Regions from separate parts of the Microbispora sp. NPDC049633 genome, predicted to be linked through region 3. Evidence: riboswitches for the same ligand, from Rfam matches in the RefSeq annotation. Region 3 holds a riboswitch; each other region holds the start of a gene.
The links. A riboswitch is a leader RNA that binds a small molecule or an ion and turns the genes downstream of it on or off. The one in region 3 is predicted to bind cyclic di-AMP.
Positions count from the first base shown of each region.

Region 1: it holds a riboswitch for cyclic di-AMP, as region 3 does, so the genes downstream of both, AB0J39_RS29270 (CHAP domain-containing protein) here and AB0J39_RS18185 (CHAP domain-containing protein) in region 3, are expected to answer to the same signal.
Region 2: it holds a riboswitch for cyclic di-AMP, as region 3 does, so the genes downstream of both, AB0J39_RS07785 (hypothetical protein) here and AB0J39_RS18185 (CHAP domain-containing protein) in region 3, are expected to answer to the same signal.

Region 1 covers NZ_JBFAOO010000151.1:10,250-15,713, reverse strand. Annotated here, with positions in the region: gene AB0J39_RS29285 (hypothetical protein) at 1-225, opposite strand, end outside; gene AB0J39_RS29280 (response regulator transcription factor) at 378-1,031, shown strand; gene AB0J39_RS29275 (HAMP domain-containing sensor histidine kinase) at 1,028-2,215, shown strand; cyclic di-AMP (ydaO/yuaA leader) riboswitch at 2,398-2,531, shown strand; gene AB0J39_RS29270 (CHAP domain-containing protein) at 2,546-3,217, shown strand; gene AB0J39_RS29265 (MerR family transcriptional regulator) at 3,296-4,099, opposite strand; gene AB0J39_RS29260 (alpha/beta fold hydrolase) at 4,122-5,021, opposite strand; gene AB0J39_RS29255 (excinuclease ABC subunit UvrA) at 5,169-5,464, opposite strand, start outside.
Region 2 covers NZ_JBFAOO010000019.1:19,292-24,755, reverse strand. Annotated here, with positions in the region: gene AB0J39_RS07805 (site-2 protease family protein) at 1-265, shown strand, start outside; gene AB0J39_RS07800 (DinB family protein) at 283-792, opposite strand; gene AB0J39_RS07795 (serine hydrolase domain-containing protein) at 810-2,006, opposite strand; gene AB0J39_RS07790 (hypothetical protein) at 2,328-2,759, shown strand; gene AB0J39_RS07785 (hypothetical protein) at 2,825-3,757, opposite strand; cyclic di-AMP (ydaO/yuaA leader) riboswitch at 3,771-3,909, opposite strand; gene galT (galactose-1-phosphate uridylyltransferase) at 3,981-5,039, opposite strand; gene AB0J39_RS07775 (DeoR/GlpR family DNA-binding transcription regulator) at 5,077-5,464, opposite strand, start outside.
Region 3 covers NZ_JBFAOO010000062.1:3,309-8,772, forward strand. Annotated here, with positions in the region: gene AB0J39_RS18175 (PHB depolymerase family esterase) at 1-684, shown strand, start outside; partial or broken gene AB0J39_RS18180 (DUF305 domain-containing protein) at 1,213-1,604, shown strand; gene AB0J39_RS18185 (CHAP domain-containing protein) at 1,639-2,247, opposite strand; cyclic di-AMP (ydaO/yuaA leader) riboswitch at 2,614-2,756, opposite strand; gene AB0J39_RS18190 (GNAT family N-acetyltransferase) at 3,012-3,764, opposite strand; gene AB0J39_RS18195 (SPW repeat protein) at 4,152-4,622, opposite strand; gene AB0J39_RS18200 (glycoside hydrolase family 15 protein) at 4,762-5,464, opposite strand, start outside.

The sequences.
Region 1 (5,464 bases), on a different contig from region 3:
GTGCTCGCGCATGCACTGGGCGAACTTCAGCTGGGCCTCCTGCAGGTCGGCCGGGCCTCGCGCGGACGGCTTCGCCGTCGCGGTGGAGGCGGCGCCGCCGGCACTGGCGACCCCGTCGCCGGTGGGGGCCGCGCCGCAGGCGGCCAGTGCCAATGCCAGTGCCAATGCCAGTGCCGGCGCGAGCCCGAGGGCCGGTGCCAGGGCGCGTGGCGGTCGTACGCGCATGAGTCGCTCCTCCTCTCCCGGGACGTTCGCCCGGGACGCGGCCCAACTCCAGCGGAGGCGGTGCTAAACGCGGATAAGCGAGATCGGCTCGTCCGTGCTTATCCGCGGCTAACACCTCGTGCGTCACGCTCGGAGCCGAGCGGGAGGTTGGGATGCGGGTGCTCGTGGTCGAGGACGAGGAACAGCTGGCCGACGCGGTCGCCCGGGGGCTGCGGCTGCACGCGATCGCCGTGGACGTGGCCTACGACGGGCGGGAGGCGCTGGAGCTGACCGCCTACGTCGACTACGACGTGGTCGTGCTGGACCGCGACCTGCCCGACGTGCACGGGGACGAGGTCTGCCGGGAGCTGATCGGCGCGGGCGGGGCGAGCCGCATCCTCATGCTGACCGCGGCCGGGCGGATCAGGGACCGGGTCGGCGGCCTGTCCCTGGGCGCCGACGACTACCTCGTCAAGCCGTTCGCGTTCGCCGAGCTGGTGGCCCGGGTCCGGGCGCTGGCCCGGCGCTCGTCCCGTGCGGTGCCGCCCGTGCTGGAGCGGGCCGGGATCCGGCTCGACCCCGCCCGCCGTACGGTCGTGCGGGACGGGCGTCAGGTGGTGCTGGGCCGCAGGGAGTTCGACGTGCTGCACGAGCTGATGCGGGCCGGCGGCGACCTGGTCACCTCGGCACGGCTGCGCGCCAATGTGTGGGACGAGCACTCAGACGCCGGGACGGGCGTGCTGCGCGTCACGATCACCTCGCTGCGCCGCAAGCTGGGCGTCCCTGCCGTGATCGAGAACGTGCCGGGCCGGGGGTACCGGCTGTGACGCGTGCCCTGTTCTTCTGGGGCAGGCTGGGCCTGCGCATGCGGCTCGCCCTGCTGTACGGCGGGCTGTTCTTCGTGGCGGGGTCTGTGCTGCTGTGGTTCACCCACCTGCTGACGGCTCGGGCGCTCAACCAGCGGTTCGTGGTGGCGGTGGGGTCGAAGGTGACCGGCGGAGGCACCCCCGACGCCGTCCCGGGCGGCGCGCTGCCCGGCGCCGACATGCTCGCGCAGCGGGTGCGTACCGATGTCGAGCAGGGGGCGGCCGGCGTGCTGAGCGACGTCCTCGGGTCGTCGCTGATCGTCATGATCCTGGTCGGGGCCGTCGCGGTGCTGCTGGGATACCTGGTCGCCGACCGCGCGCTGCGCCCGCTGGAGCGGGTGACCGAGACCGCGCAGCGGCTGTCGGAGAGCACGCTGCACGAGCGGATCGCCCTGAGCGGCCCCCAGGACGAGGTCAAACGGCTCGCCGACACCTTCGACGCGATGCTCGACCGGCTGCACCGGGTGTTCGACGCCCAGCGTCGGTTCATCGCCAACGCCTCCCACGAGCTGCGCACCCCGCTCGCGGTCAACCGTACGGTGCTGGAGGTGTCGCTGGAGGAGCCGGCGGCGTCGGAGGACCTCAAGGCGCTGGCCCGGGCGCTGCTCGGCACCAACGCCCGGCACGAACGGCTCATCGAGGGCCTGCTCATGCTGGCCCAGTCGGAGCAGGAACTCACCGCCCGCAGGCCGGTCGACCTGCGGCAGGTCGTCCGTACGGCGATGGAGCAGATCGACCTGCAGCCGCGCCGCGGGAAGGTGGTCGTCCACGAGGACCTGCGCCGGGCGGTCGCGTACGGCGATCCGCTCCTGCTGGAGCGCTGCCTTATCAACCTGCTGGAGAACGCGATCAAGTACAACGTGCGGGACGGGGAGGTCTGGGTCCGGCTGCGGGAGGACGAGACCGGGGTGAGCGTGACGGTGGAGAACACCGGGCCTGCGGTCCCGCCCTACGAGGTGGACGATCTGTTCGAGCCGTTCCGCCGGCTCGGGGGCGACCGCGTCCGCTCCGCCCGGGGGGCGGGGCTGGGCCTGTCCATCGTGCGGGCCATCGCGGTGGCGCACGGCGGCACGGCGGAGGCGGACGCCCGGCCGGCGGGCGGCCTGACGGTGACCGTGCGCCTGCCCGGGGCGGCTCAGAGCTGATCACATCCGGAGTGCCGTACCCACTGTCGCCCGGTCTCTCCCTGCTCGTGAGTAAAATCCGAGTTGTTCTAACTTGACCGGTTTGACCTGGTCTATTACCTTTTAGGCAGCTCAGGGCGCACTTGCTCATTCAATGGTCAAGAAGCCCTCCTCAGACCGACGCGGCCGGCCGATCCCGGCTTGCCGCCCGGCCGCCGAGTCCGCGTCCGCGCGGAGCCGGGGACCCACCTCTCCTGGGGTGAATCGGCATGCCTGCCGTAGGGCGCCTTCCAGCCCGAACCCGTCAGCTAACCCGGTAGGCGGCATGGAAGTAAGGGAGTTCGCCCCACCATGCACGTCCTCAACACCTGCGTCCGCGCCGCCCTCGCGAGCACCGCCCTCGCCTCGGCCGTGCTTGTCGCGGCACCGGCCGCGCACGCCGACAACCCCGCCACCGGCAAGGGCCCGGCGGCCACGCAGTCCATGGCCGAGATCGCCAAGACCCTGCCCAAGGTCAGCGCCACCGACGTGCTGAACCTGGCCAAGAGCCAGGTCGGGATCAGCGAGAACGCCTACGGCGGCGGGACGAAGTTCCAGCAGTGGTACATGACCACTCCCCGCGCCCAGGAGACCCTCGCCCGCGACGGAGGCAATCTGAAGGGCTACCTGAACGCGCCCTGGTGTGACATGTTCGTCTCCTGGGTCGGTCACCAGCTCGGCATCGGGCCGGTCATGGGCTCCGACGCCTACACCGTCGAGCACGCCCACTGGTTCGCCGATCACGGCCGCTGGGGCCGGACGCCCAAGCCGGGCGCGGTGGTGTTCTTCAACTGGAACGGCAGCAAGGACATCGACGACATCGTGCACGTCGGCTTCGTCGTCAAGGACAACGGCGACGGCACCATCCGGACCATCGAGGGCAACACCGGCAACGGCGCCGTCGAGGCCCGCACCCGTAACACCTGGCAGGTGGTCGGGTACGGCTACCCGATGTACCCGGGCGAAGCCGCCGCTGCCGCCTGACGCCCGACGCCTCGAAGCGCGCCGGACACCCCGGCGCGCTTCGCCGTACCTCCCGCCACGGGCGCCCGGCGCGAACGCTCACGTCGTCGGCCGCCCACGCGGCGCGCCCGGCCTGGGGGCCACGCGCTCGAGCTTGGTCCAGCCGGTCCAGCCCCGCTGCCTCAGCAGCTCGATCAGCCGACGCGCCGGCGGCACGGTGTCGAACGCCAGCGTGTCCATGAGCGTGACGAGCGGTGACTCGATGTCGGTGTCGTCGACATAGTCCTCGCCGCGCTCGTCGGCCATCCGCGTGATGTAGGCGGCCAGCTTGTCGGCCAGCTCGACCAGCCGCGGGTCGTCGTCGGCTCGGTCGAGAGCCTGACTCAGGGTGAGGTAGAAGCCGGCGAGCAGCGGGTCGTCGATCTGCTCGCGCTTTCTCGCCATCCACTCCGCGACTCGCGCGGGTGAGTGCGCGGCCAGCGGGATCCAGCCGTCACGCTCGGCCCGGACGATTCGCTCGTCGACGCCGAGCGCCCGCAGCCGGTCGAGATACTCGACCACCTCCGAAGGGAGCGCCAGGCCGTCCCCGGAGGCGAGCCGGGCGATCCGCTCGCGATGCCGCTGCCGCTCCCGGATCTCCGCCCGCAGCCGCCTGTCGATGTCCGCGACCGCCGCGGCGAACTCCTCCTCACCGGCCCGCAGCAGCTCCCGCACCCGCGCCAGCGGAACCCCGGCCTCGGCGAGGGTCCGGATTCTGATCAGCTCGATCACGGCGCCGGCGTCGTATCTGCGGTAGCCGGAGTGGTCGCGCTCCGGCTCCGGCAGCAGCCCCTTGGCGTGGTAGTGCCGCACCGCGCGCACCGTCACTCCGGCGTAGGACGCCAGCTCGCCGATGGTCAGCATCAGACCGGTCTCCAGGAGTCGCTCAAGAGGTCGCCTGGCCGGGTGGGCCTTCCGCACCACGAATGATCTGGGCGATCCGCGGGGCATGGGTGAAGACCAGCCGGTGGTCGGCGTCGAGCCATGTGGTGGTGATGTGCGGGTGCTCGTGGACAAGCCGCTCGACGCCGGCACGCCAGATCCGGTTGAACCGCGGTGCGTGCCCTTCGCCGCTCTCGCCGGCCATCGAGGTCGACATGATCATTTTGATGGGCCGGTCGATCTCTTCGTATCGGTCGAGGATCTCGGACCGAATCACGTCGATCTCGAGGTTCAGGTCGAGAATCTCCCGGGCGGTGAGCGACACCTGACGGGCAGTGCCCCGCTCGGCCTCCTGCCGCGCCGACTGATCTTCCCACATGGCGCGAAACTCCGGCAGGACGGACTCGGTGATGAACGGTTCGGACACCGGGTTCGCCCCGTCGATGAGCACGAGCTCGGCGACGGCGCCGGGATGCTCGGAGGCGTAGTGCACGGCCAGGTCAGCGCCCAGCGAGTAGCCCACCAGCACGGGCGCCGCGGACAGGCCGAGGTTTCCCAGCTCCGCCATCACCGCGGCGAGATCGCCGAGGAAGGCCTCGAAGGAGTACCGGCCGGCGGCCGAGGCGAGGCCGTGGCCGCGCAGGTCGAATGTCACCACCTCGTGGTCGTGCCGCAGCAGCTCGGCCAGCTCCTGCAGGTCGGCCTGTGTCGAGTTCAGACCGGGGCACAGGACCAGCGGTCGTCCCCGGCCGTCGCGGGACACCGGGATCGTGACGCCGTCGTGGTGGATCATGAAATGCCGCGTCGTCCTGTCGCCTCTCTCGGCCCGCTCTCCATCGTCGTCGTGCTCGCCGTGCGACGTGCGCAGTCCGGCGACCTGGGTCGCACCGGTTTTCGTGGTCATGCCCCCATGCTGAGAGATTGACCCAGCGTCAGGGTCAAGCGGCGCGGCGACGTGACGCCCGTCCGTGGTCACCGCCGGCCCCTGCTCCGATGGGGCAGGGGCCGAGGGCGACGGGCCCTGCCCGTACGCCCGCGCGGGTGGCCCGGGTCAGGCGCCGACGTAGGCCGCGAGGTGCTGGCCGGTGAGGGTGGAGCGGGCGGCGACGAGGTCGGCCGGGGTGCCCTCGAAGACGATCCGGCCGCCGTCGTGACCCGCGCCGGGACCGAGGTCGATGATCCAGTCGGCGTGCGCCATCACCGCCTGGTGGTGTTCGATGACGATGACCGACTTGCCGGCGTCGACCAGCCGGTCCAGCAGCCCGAGCAGCTGCTCGACGTCGGCGAGGTGAAGGCCGGCGGTCGGCTCGTCGAGGACGTAGATCCCGCCCTTGTCGGCCATGTGGG
Region 2 (5,464 bases), on a different contig from region 3:
CATCAACCTGCTGGCCGCGCTGAACCTCGCGGTGGGCATGTTCAACCTGATCCCGCTGCTGCCGCTGGACGGCGGGCACATCGCCGGCGGGCTCTGGGAGGGCCTCAAGCGGGCCTTCGCGCGGGTGCGCCGTCGGCCCGCCCCCGGTTACGTGGACGTGGCCAAGGCGCTCCCGCTGACGTACGTCATGGCGGCCCTGCTGGTCGTCATGGGCGGCCTTCTCATCTACGCCGACCTCGTCAACCCGGTCCGCCTGTCCGGCTGAGCCCGCCGGGCGGCGGGCTACTCGCCGGTGGCGCCGTCGACGCGCTCGCGCAGCAGATCGGCGTGACCGTTGTGGCGGGCGTACTCCTCGATCATGTGGCACATGATCCAGCGCAGCGAGTGGTGGACGCCCTCACGGCCCGCCTTCGTCATGGTGTCCAGGTCGGCGCAGGCCTCCTCGGCCGCCCGCGCGTGCTCGATCTCCGCACGCCAGGTCGCGAAGGCCTCCTCGGCGGACGCGGTGTCCACGTTGTCGAACTCGCCGTCCGGGTCGTCGGCGCTGTAGTAGATGCCGTCCAGGTCCTCGCCGTTCAGCCGCCGCCGGAACCAGGCTCGCTCGACGTCGGCCATGTGCCGTACGAGGCCGAGCAACGACATGCTGGAGGGCGGCACCGAGCGCAGCCGCAGCTGCTCCTCCGTGAGGCCCTCGCACTTCACCGCGAGGGTCTCACGGTGCCAGTCCAGCCAGGCGCGCAGCATCGTGCGCTCGTCGGCGGCGACAGGGGGATCGATACGTGTTTCGGTCATCCCAGTATCCTGCCCGGCTAACGCGGTATCGCGCCAACGCCGCCGCGGATCGCGCTGCGGACCGCGTCGAGGAGCGTGGCGGCTCTGCTGTCCGGCGCGCCCTCCTGGACGCGGTTCATGACGTAGCCGAAGGCCAGGCCGGACGCCGGGTCGGCGAAGCCGAGCGATCCGCCGTAGCCGGGCCATCCGAAGGCGGTAGGGCTGTACCAGAAGGCGTCGGGGGTGGGCAGGCCGAAACCGGTGGCGATCCGGACCGGCACGCGCAGGACGCGGTCCACGCCGCCGGCCTGCTCCGCGGTCGCCGCCGCCAGAGTGCCGGGGGACAGGATGCGATGCCCGTCTACCTCGCCGATCAGCGCGGCGTAGAAGCGGGCCAGCGCGCGGGCGGTGCAGATGCCGTTGGTCGCGGGCATCTCGGCGAGCTGCTCGGACGGGTCGTCGTGGTTCAGCAGCGGCGTGACGACGGTCATCGCCCGCATGGTGAGCGACGTGGGATCGGCGTAGGCGCGCATCACCTCGCGCGCGGACTCGGGGAGGGCGTCCAGGTCGATCCCGGTCAGCGCGCCGAGGTCGATCGGGGTGGCGACGATCCGGCTGACCCGGTGCTGCTCGGATTCCGGCAGCCCGATCCACAGGTCGAGGCCGAGCGGTGCGGCGATCTCCTCGGCGAGGAAGGCGCCGATGCTGCGGCCCGTCACCCGGCGGACCACCTCGCCGACCAGCCAGCCGTACGTGTGCGCATGGTAGCCGTGCGCGGTGCCCGGCTCCCAGAACGGCCGCTGGGCGGCCAGCGCGGTCACCATCGGGTCCCAGGCGATCGCCTCCGCCGGGGTGATCGGGTTGTCGATCGCGGGCAGTCCGGCCTGGTGGGTGAGCAGCCAGCGCACCGGGATCCGGTCCTTGCCGTTCGCCGCGAACTCCGGCCAGTAGCCGGCGACGGGTGCGTCCAGGTCCAGTTCGCCCCGCTCGGCCAGCAGGTGCGCGCAGGCGGCGGTGACCCCCTTGGTGGTGGAGAACACGACCGCCAGGGTGTCGCGGTCCCAGGGGCGGCCCGTTCCGGGGTCGGCGATCCCGCCCCACAGGTCGACGACCTTCCGGCCGTGCAGGTAGACGGCGACCGCGGCCCCCACCTCCTGCCCGCCGGACAGATTCGCCGCGAAGGCCTCACGTACTGCTTCGAATCCAGGTGCGGTCTCGCCGCCGATTCCGGGCATGCGTCATCGCCTTCCGAACGATCAGGGTGTGGGCAGGAGCCGACGAGGCGGGCGCGGTGCTGCGGTGTCGTCTCTCGCAGAGACGAAGTTAGTCCATTGACGAAACCTCGTCAACGGCGAAGACGATGTTCTCTTCCGGGTCGCGGGTGCTCGCAGAGAACGAGTAGGCCGTTCATCGACCCTGGAGGCCGAACCTGACCGCCTTGACTCGGAGATGAACGGGTCATTGCTCAGGCTTGTGCATATGTGGCAGATGTGATCAAAATCAATTTACCCTTCAACTACTTGGGCTGAAGGGTCACCGCACGGATGAGGAGAGGCATGAAGCGCACCATCTCCGTTCTCGCCGTCGCCGGCGGCGTTCTCGGCGCCACGCTCACCGGCGTCGGCCCCGCGTCCGCGGACACACCCGCAGTGGACTGCTCCACGGGCGGGTACACCTATGTCGTCAACAAATACGTCCCCACCAACGTCGAGGCGCCGGCGGTGGACAATCGCCTCTACAACATCGCCGGTCCGACGGCGTACACGCACGAGGTCTGCCTCGACATCCCCGACACCGAGACGTTCACGATCGAGGTCCGGATCGGGCCCACCGGGTCACAGCGAGTGATCGTGGACGACCGGCCCGGGGACAAGATCTTCCGCTTCTCGCCCGGTGCCAACACCTTCTGGCAGGTCTACGGCACGTTGACCGGGCCCGGCAGCACCTACCTGTACTACACCTGGCACGAGAAGCAGATCCCGGCCTGACCCGGAACGGCCCGGCCGCCTCGCTCGCCGAGGTGGCCGGCCTTCCCCGCGAACGCCCTGACAGGTCAGTACATCGAGATGTGGACGTGGTCGTAGTGGTTGGCGGTGACTCCGCCGCGATCGGACATGGTCCGCCAGCCCGGATGGCCGAGGTTGTAGATGCGCTGCTGCCAGATCACGTACATCACGCCCAGCTTCGGCCCGTTCTTGATGGCCCAGGCGGCCAGGCTGTCGCCGAGCGCCTTCATCTCGGGGGAGGGCATGGCGCCGCCCGAGCTCATCATGAAGTCGCAGGCGCGGCCGAGGGGGTGCTCGCCGCTGTTCTCCGCGCGGTAGCAGCCCACCGGAAACCGCAGGTTGAAGGCCTGGCCGACCTCGGTGCGCATGAGCCGCATACGGGGGGTGATGTTGTCGGAGCCGGCGGGCAGCTCCGGCGCCCACGAACCGCCGGCCCGTCTGCCCGGGGCGATCGGGATGAGGGCGTCGAGCTTGCCCTTGATCTCGTCGATGAGGTCCTCGGCGTCCTCGCGCTGCGCGGCGACCTCGGCGGCCTGCGTCTTGAGCTGTCCGGTGAGTGTCTCGGCGGCGTCCGCGGCCCGTTGCCGCTCGGCGCGGACCTGGTCGAAGTGCTCGAGCCTGGCGGCCTGCTCCTGTTTGAGCTGGTAGTTCAGCGCGGCGGTGTTCATGTCGGGCAGCGCCATCGAGCTGTCCGTCTGATAGCGCAGCCCGGCCATCTGCCGTACGGCGTCCCTGGCGACCTCGTAATCGGCCTCCGCCTTGGCCAGCCGCCCGCGCGCGGCCTTCTCCTCGACACGGGCCTTGGCGAGCGCGACTCGTTTGGCGTTGTAGTCGGCGATCAGGCGGTCGATCCTCTTCCGCAGGTCCGACAGCTCCTGCTTGAGCTGCTTCTCCGTGGGCTTGGGGTCGGCGGCGCCCGGGGTGGCCGCGCCGAACACGAGGGCGGCGGAGGCGAGCACACCGACAGCCAGGGGGAACACGCGGGGCAGAGCCCACTCCTCTCCACATGCCGGCCGGGTTAGCTGACGGGTGCGGGCTGGAGGAGCCCGGGCAGGCGGCTGCCTTGACCCCAGATGCGTGGTTGGGTCCCCGGCTCCCGGGCGAGGCGCCCGGGATTAGGCGTACCGGCTGTGACAGCCGGTGCTCCGGGATACTACTGGTAAAGAAACCCCAGGTGCCACCCAAGTCGCAACCGTTCGGTGATCAAGCCGTGACCACCTCGCGGAGCATCCGGGCGGCCTCCTCCGGCAGCACGTCGTTGACGAACGCGCCCATCGCCGACTCCGAGCCGGCGAGGTACTTCAGCTTGTTCGGCGCCCGCCGGATCGTGAAGAGCTGGAGGTGGAGATGGGCCAGGTCGCGCCGGTAGGTGACCGGGGCCTGGTGCCAGGCGGCGACGTACGGCATGACGACGCCGAACAGCCCGTCGAGGCGGCGCAGCACCTCGATGTAGAGCGGCGCGAAGGCGGCGCGCTCCTCGGGCGACAGGGCGGGGATGTCGGGCACCCGGCGGTGCGGGTAGACGTGCACCTCGAACGGGTACCGCGCGGCGGCCGGAACGAAGGCCGTCCAGTGCTCGTTGGCGGCCACCACCCGGGGGCCCTTCCGCTCGGCGGCCAGGACGTCCGCGAACAGGTTGCCGCCCCGGTGACGGGCGGCGGTGTCCAGCATCTGGCGCGTACGCGGCGTGACGTACGGATAGGCGTAGATCTGCCCATGGGGGTGCGGCAGGGTGATGCCGATCTCGGCGCCGCGGTTCTCGAAGCAGAAGACCTGCTCCACGCCGGGCAGCGCGGACAGCTCGGCCGTACGGTCGGCCCACGCCTCTACGACCAGCTCGGCCTGCTCATCGCTCAGGGAGCTGAACGACGCGTTGTGGTCGGAGGTGAAGCAGACCACCTCACAGCGCCCGATCCCCGGCCGCACCTCGCTCAGGCCGCCCACCTGCTCGTACGCCCCGGTGTTGAAGCTGAACGACGGGAACCGGTTCTCGAACACCGCCACCTCGTACGGCGAGGGGATCTCCGAGCCGGGATGTGCCGGGCAGAGCGGGCACTCCTGGGCGGACGGCAGGTGGGTGCGCGTCTGACGATGCCGGGCGACGGCCACCCACTCGTCCATCAGCGGGTCGTAGCGCAACTCGGAGGCGAGCGGGCGCGGCGGCAGGTCCCTGGGGTCGGTGGCGCTGTGGTCGGCGTCGTCGCGCCGGTCGAAGTAGATGAGCTCGCGGCCGTCGGCGAGATGGGTGATGGTGCGCTTCACGAAGCGGTCTCCAACTTTCGGCGTGCGGTGTTCGGCGTCACAGGGCGGTCTCCAGCGCGGATTCCCCGGACGGATCGGCGAGGAGGAGCTCGCCGGCGTGCTCCGACAGCTCGGCGCGCGCCTCATCCGGCAGTCCGACGTCGCTCACGACCACGTCGGCCTCGCCGAGGGCGGCGATCGTGCTGATGCCGATCGTCCCCCACTTGGTGTGGTCGGCCAGGACCACGAGCTGCTGGGCGGCCGCGATGAGAGCGCGGTCGGTCTCCGCCTCCAGCAGGTTGGGCGTGGTGTATCCCGCCCTGACGCTCATGCCGTGCACGCCGAGCATGAGCGTGTCGACGTTCAGGGAGCGGACGGCCGCCACGGCCACCGGGCCGACCAGGGCGTCGGAGGGCGTGCGCACGCCTCCCGCCAGCACCACGGTC
Region 3 (5,464 bases):
GCGGCCGGTCTCGCGTACCGCTGCGCGAGCAGCCTGATCGAGGCGTCCGGCTGCCAGTACGGCCCGGCGAGCAGGACCCCGCAGCAGTGGGGTGACCTGGTCCGGAACGCCTATCCCGGCTACGCGGGGCCGTATCCCCGGGTGGCCGTCTGGCAGGGCCAGTCGGACTACACGGTCGTCCCCGCCAACGGGAGGCAGCTGCGCGACCAGTGGGCGAACGTGCGGGGCGTCTCCCCCGCCCCCACCGCCACACGGTCGCTCACCGGCGGCACCACGCTCACCGTCTACGGCGACGACGACGTCCGCCTCTACGAGATCGGCGGCATGGGTCACGGCCTCCCCGTCGATCCCGGCGGCGCCCCCGACCAGTGCGGCGCCACCGCGGCGTACTTCCTCGACACGATCTGCTCGGCCTACCACGACGCCCGGTTCTTCGGCCTGGACGGCGGCGCCCAGCCCAGCCCCAGCCCCAGCCCCACCCCCTCGCCCGGCGGCACGCCGGCCGGGACGTGCGTACGGGCGAGCAACTACGCCCACACCACGGCGGGACGGGCGTACCAGTCCGGCGGCCACACCTACGCCAAGGGGTCGAACGACGCGATGGGCCTGTGGAACACGTTCACCGTCCACGCGCTCCGGCAGACCGGCCCGGATCACTGGGTGCTCGCCGACGGCCAGTGCTGACCCGCCGCCTTCCGAGGGACCTCGTGGCCCCCCGACCGGCAGGAGGCCCGGGAGGCATGACCGGCATCCGGCCGGGCACGTCTCCCGGGGCGGACGGCGGGGGCGTCGCGTCCGGGCACGGCGGAGGTTTCGCGGGCGGACAGGCCCCGCGGCTTCCGGCGTGCCACCGCGTGCCGGGTCGCCACCGCGGGCCGGACCGCCACCGCGGGCCGGGCCGTCGCCCCGTTCCGGCCCAGTCACCGTGTCCGGACGAATACGGAGGTGGTTGCGATGAGCGGACGCGTGCTGCCCTCGGCCCTGCTGGCGGCCGCTCTGCTGAGCGGCACGGGCGGGTACGGCACCGCGGCCTTCGCCGGCACGCCGGCCCCGCCCGCCGCCTTGCCCGCCGCCCCGGTCGCCGCCCCGGTCGCCGCCCCGGTCGCCGCCCCGGTCGCCGCACTGGCCGCCACGACGCCGGCGGCCGGCCACAACGAGCAGGACGTCATGTTCGCCCGGATGATGATCCCGCACCATCGTCAGGCGGTGGAGATGTCGAAGCTGGCCGGCAGCCGGGCGGCCGACGCCCGGGTCAGGCGGCTCGCCGAGCGGATCGAGGCCGCCCAGGCTGCCGAGATCCGCACGATGAGCGGCTGGCTCACCGCCTGGGCGAGCGGGCGCCCGACGAGAGCGCCGCGCCGGCCCACCACGCCATGCCCGGCATGATGTCCCCCGAGGACATGCGACGCCTCGAAGGATTGTCCGGGCGGGCCTTCGACCGGGCCTTCCTCACCATGATGATCCGGCACCACGAGGGCGCCGTCAGCATGGCCCGGGACGAACTGCGCGGCGGAGCGTACGAGCCGGCCCGGCGGATGGCGGCGTCCGTCGTCTCCGGCCAGTCGGACGAGATCACGGAGATGAAGCACCTCCTCCAGCAGTGACCGGCCCGCTTGTCCGGGACGCGGCCGGCGGAGGTCAGCGGGTGCGGCGCCTGCGGTGCCGTCCGACGGAGGGCGCCGCCGCGGCCCTGAACCGGAGCCCGGTCACGGCGGTGGAGACCACCGCGAAGAGCAGACCGGCCGGCAGGACGGCGTCGCCCGGCGACCACACGACGTCGGGAGACTGCCCCTGTTGCGCCGCCATGTTCCTGGTGGTGGGCCCGGCCGGACCCTGGACGCTCGCGTTCACCGCGGCCACGGGCTGGACCGTCACCGTCGCCTTCGGCGTCGGCTTGACCTTGCGCGGCAGGCCGTACCCGACGATTTTGTTCTTGTCGCGCACCTTGCGCTTCAGCCAGACGCCGTCGACGTTGCCCTCGATCGTGTGGACCTTCCCGCCCACGACCTTCTCGACCACGCCGACGTGGTCGATGTCGCGGACGTTCTTGGTTCCCGACCAGTCGAAGAAGACCACCGCGCCCGGCTCGGGCTTGTCGCTCCAGGCGTGCTGCTTCTTGAACCACTTGGCGTGCCGTGTGGTCAGCGCGAACTCGCCGACATGGTCCTGCACCCCGGCCCGGTTCGCCGCCCAGGAGACGAACATGTCGCACCAGGGGGCGGTCTTGAAGTCGGGGTCCTTGGCCACGTTGTCGGCGTACCATTCGCCGAACTTCGTATGTTTTCCCGCTCGTTCGCGGTAGCCCAGTTCCGGGCGGACGGCGTCGAGCAGTTGCCGAGCTATGGGATCGCTGGAAATCGGAGGCTCCTCATGGCGCGCTTTAAGACATGACGAACCGGCCCTCCGGGGCGTGATGGCACGACGGCACGACGGCACGACGGCACGGCCGTACGAGGGCACGGCCCCCCGGCGGGGCGGAATCAGAAACGGGAGATGTGGCAGCCCGTCACGGGCGCGCCATCACCCCGGAAGCCTGGAGACGTTCCAGGGCGGGCAAGCGGTCCGTCGATGCGACGCGGACCGGATCGGCAGGTGGAGCCGACACTCCACGCGCTCTCCTCTCCTTGGCCGCCTACCGGGTTAGCTGACGGGTTCGGGCCAGGAGTAGCCCTACCGGATGGTCCGGATTCACCCCAAGAGACATGGGTCCCCGGTTCCCGGGATGGATGACGTCCGGGATTCGGCGGTCGCCGGTCGTCCTCGGGTTGAGGACCGCACACCGGCGCGACACGGGAAGCATAGTAGATAACAAGTAAGACACGGTCCAAAAACCGGCAAATGACCAGATTCGGGCCGCCGCTGCGCGACACTTCCGCTGGTCCTCACGGTCGCGGCCCGTCCTCGGTGAGATACGCCACACAGCCGTACGGCGCCGGCGGCGGACCCGGAGGCCCGCCGCCGTGCGAGCCGCCGGCCGGACGATCACCGGCCGGCGACCGGTCCCGGACGGGTCACTCCTCGAGCGACATGTACAGGCGGGTGCCCGACGGCCGGTAGCCGACGCGTTCGTAGACGCGCCGCGACCCCTCGCCGCCGTACTCGAGCCACACCGACCGCGCGCCACGGGTGAACATCTCGGCGGTCAGCGCGGCGGTGACCGCGGCGGCGACACCCCGGCCGCGGAAGGCCGGGCGCGTGCCGACACCGGCGAGTTCCGACGTGCCGACGGCGGGGGCGGAGCAGGTGGCCGCGCCGGCGCACCCGCCGTCCCGCGCCCGGACGAACCGCACCGCCCCGCCGCTCTCCTGCAGGCGGCGCAGCCGGGCCGCGCCTTCCGGTGAGGCGGCGAACTCGGCGCCGAACGCCTCGGACAGAGCGGCGTCGATCAACAGGTAGTCCTGGTCCGCGACCGGCGTCTCCACCAGGGGACCGCCGTCCCTACGCGGCGTCAGCGTGTCCGGGGTGCAGACGAGATAGTCGTGCACCGCCTCCACGCCGAAGCCCGCCTGGGCGAGCGCCGGCTCCACGCCGGGCGCGGCGTCCGGCGCGAACTCGAGCCGGGGCTTGAGCCCGCGCTCGCGGAACGCCCCGACCAGCGCCGCGACGTCCCGCGCGGACGGCCGGGCTCCGGGCAGGGGGGTGGCGTAGTTGACGTGCGGGCTGCGGGTTCCGGGATCGATCCCGACGACGAAGCCGCCGGTCTCGACGACCTCGGGGCGGCGGCGAAGGTTGGCCACGGCAAAGCTCTGGACATCGATGTCCACGGTGATTGAACCTCACGTTGATGACGAAGGGGAGCGCGCTCCCGCCACGTCTAGCGGACGTTGAGCGCGCGGGGGCCGTCCCCATCGGGGACGCGGACGGTGCGCGGAGCACCGCGGCGTGGGGCCGCCGTGAAACGGTGACGGCACTGCCTGCGCCGGTGCCGCCGGGTGGCGGACCGCTCAGTGCCGAGGGCGGCCGCTGCGGGTCGCCGAAGCCATGGCCTCAGTCCTTCGTCTGTACGCGTGCTGTGAAGCGGTCGCACTCTCCCACGCGTCCGCGCGCGGCCGCAACCGGTTATCCCCCGCCCCCTTCCATGCGGCCGGCCAGGACGCGTACGCGGGCCCGACGACGTCAGGGACGGGTACGCGGCCTGGCCGCGTTCGCGGCTACCACTGGCCGCCCGGTGCGCCGACCCCCCGTCGCCGGCCGCCGCTTTCGTGCTGCCGGTAGTTGGCCGCGAACGCCAGCGCGCCGAGGCCGAACAGGAAGATGATCGCCCCGGTGACCACGTTGTCCCAGATGGTCGCGGTGGTGGCCGGCTGTCCGCGGATCACCCACGGCGCGATGATCGTCCAGACGCCCAGCACCGGCAGCACCCAGCTCACGCCGTACGTGCGGCCGAACGCCGACGCGCAGCTCAGCGCGAGCGCCGCGACCGTCAGCCCGACGATCAGGTTGTTGATCGCCAGGCCGCCGAATCCGGCGAAGCCCACGACCCACGGCGAGATGGCGAGGTAGAGCCCGGCGAGGAGCGTCACTCCGTCCATGATTTGCGCGGGAACGGTCGAGCCCGCGCGATCGTACGTCTGGCGCAGCTCCGTCGCGTCCGGGCGTCGTGCCAGACCTGGTTGCACCATGATGCGTCACCTCTTTCCCCCGGCAGGGCCGCGGTCGCGGGTTTCCCCGGACCTGCCCGGCCCTCACTTGCATCATGCAACGCGGCAGGTGGCGCGGGGTAGGTCGCGAGACGCGCGGGAAACAGATGGACGACATCTGTCAGGCAGATGGACCCGGCGCCGCCAGAGCCTGGGCCGCGTTGACGACGGAGACGTGGCTGTAAGCCTGGGGGAAGTTGCCGACCTGTCGCCCGCGGCCGGCGTCGTACTCCTCCGATAACAGGCCGACGTCGTTGCGCAGCGACAGCAGGCGCTCGAACAGGCGCCGCGCCCGTTCGCGGCGGCCGAGCAGGGCGAGCGCGTGGGCGAGCCAGAAGGAGCAGGCGACGAAGACGCCTTCGCCGCCCGGCAGTCCGTCCACGTGGTCGGCCTCGGGCCGGTAACGCAGGACGAGGCCGTCCTCCGTCAGCTCCCGGCACACGGCGTCGACCGTGCCCGCGACGCGGGGATCGTCCACCGGCAGGAAGCCGAGCCGAGGGATGAGCAGCAGGGCCGCGTCGAGGCCCTTCGACCCGTAGAACTGGGTGAAGGTGTTCCGGTCGGCGTCGTAGCCGTGCGCGCACACGTCCCGGTGGATCTCCTCGCGCAGGGCGCGCCAGCGGCCGGCCGGGCCGTCGAGGCCCTGCTTCTCGACGGAGCGGACCATCCGGTCCGCCGCCACCCAGGCGAAGACCTTGGAGTGGACGAAGTCGCGGCGCGGGCCGCGCACCTCCCAGAGCCCGTTGTCGGGCTCACGCCACGCTCCCTCCAGATAGTCCATGAGCGCGCGCTGCAGCTCCCAGGCCTCCTCGTCCGGCCGCAGG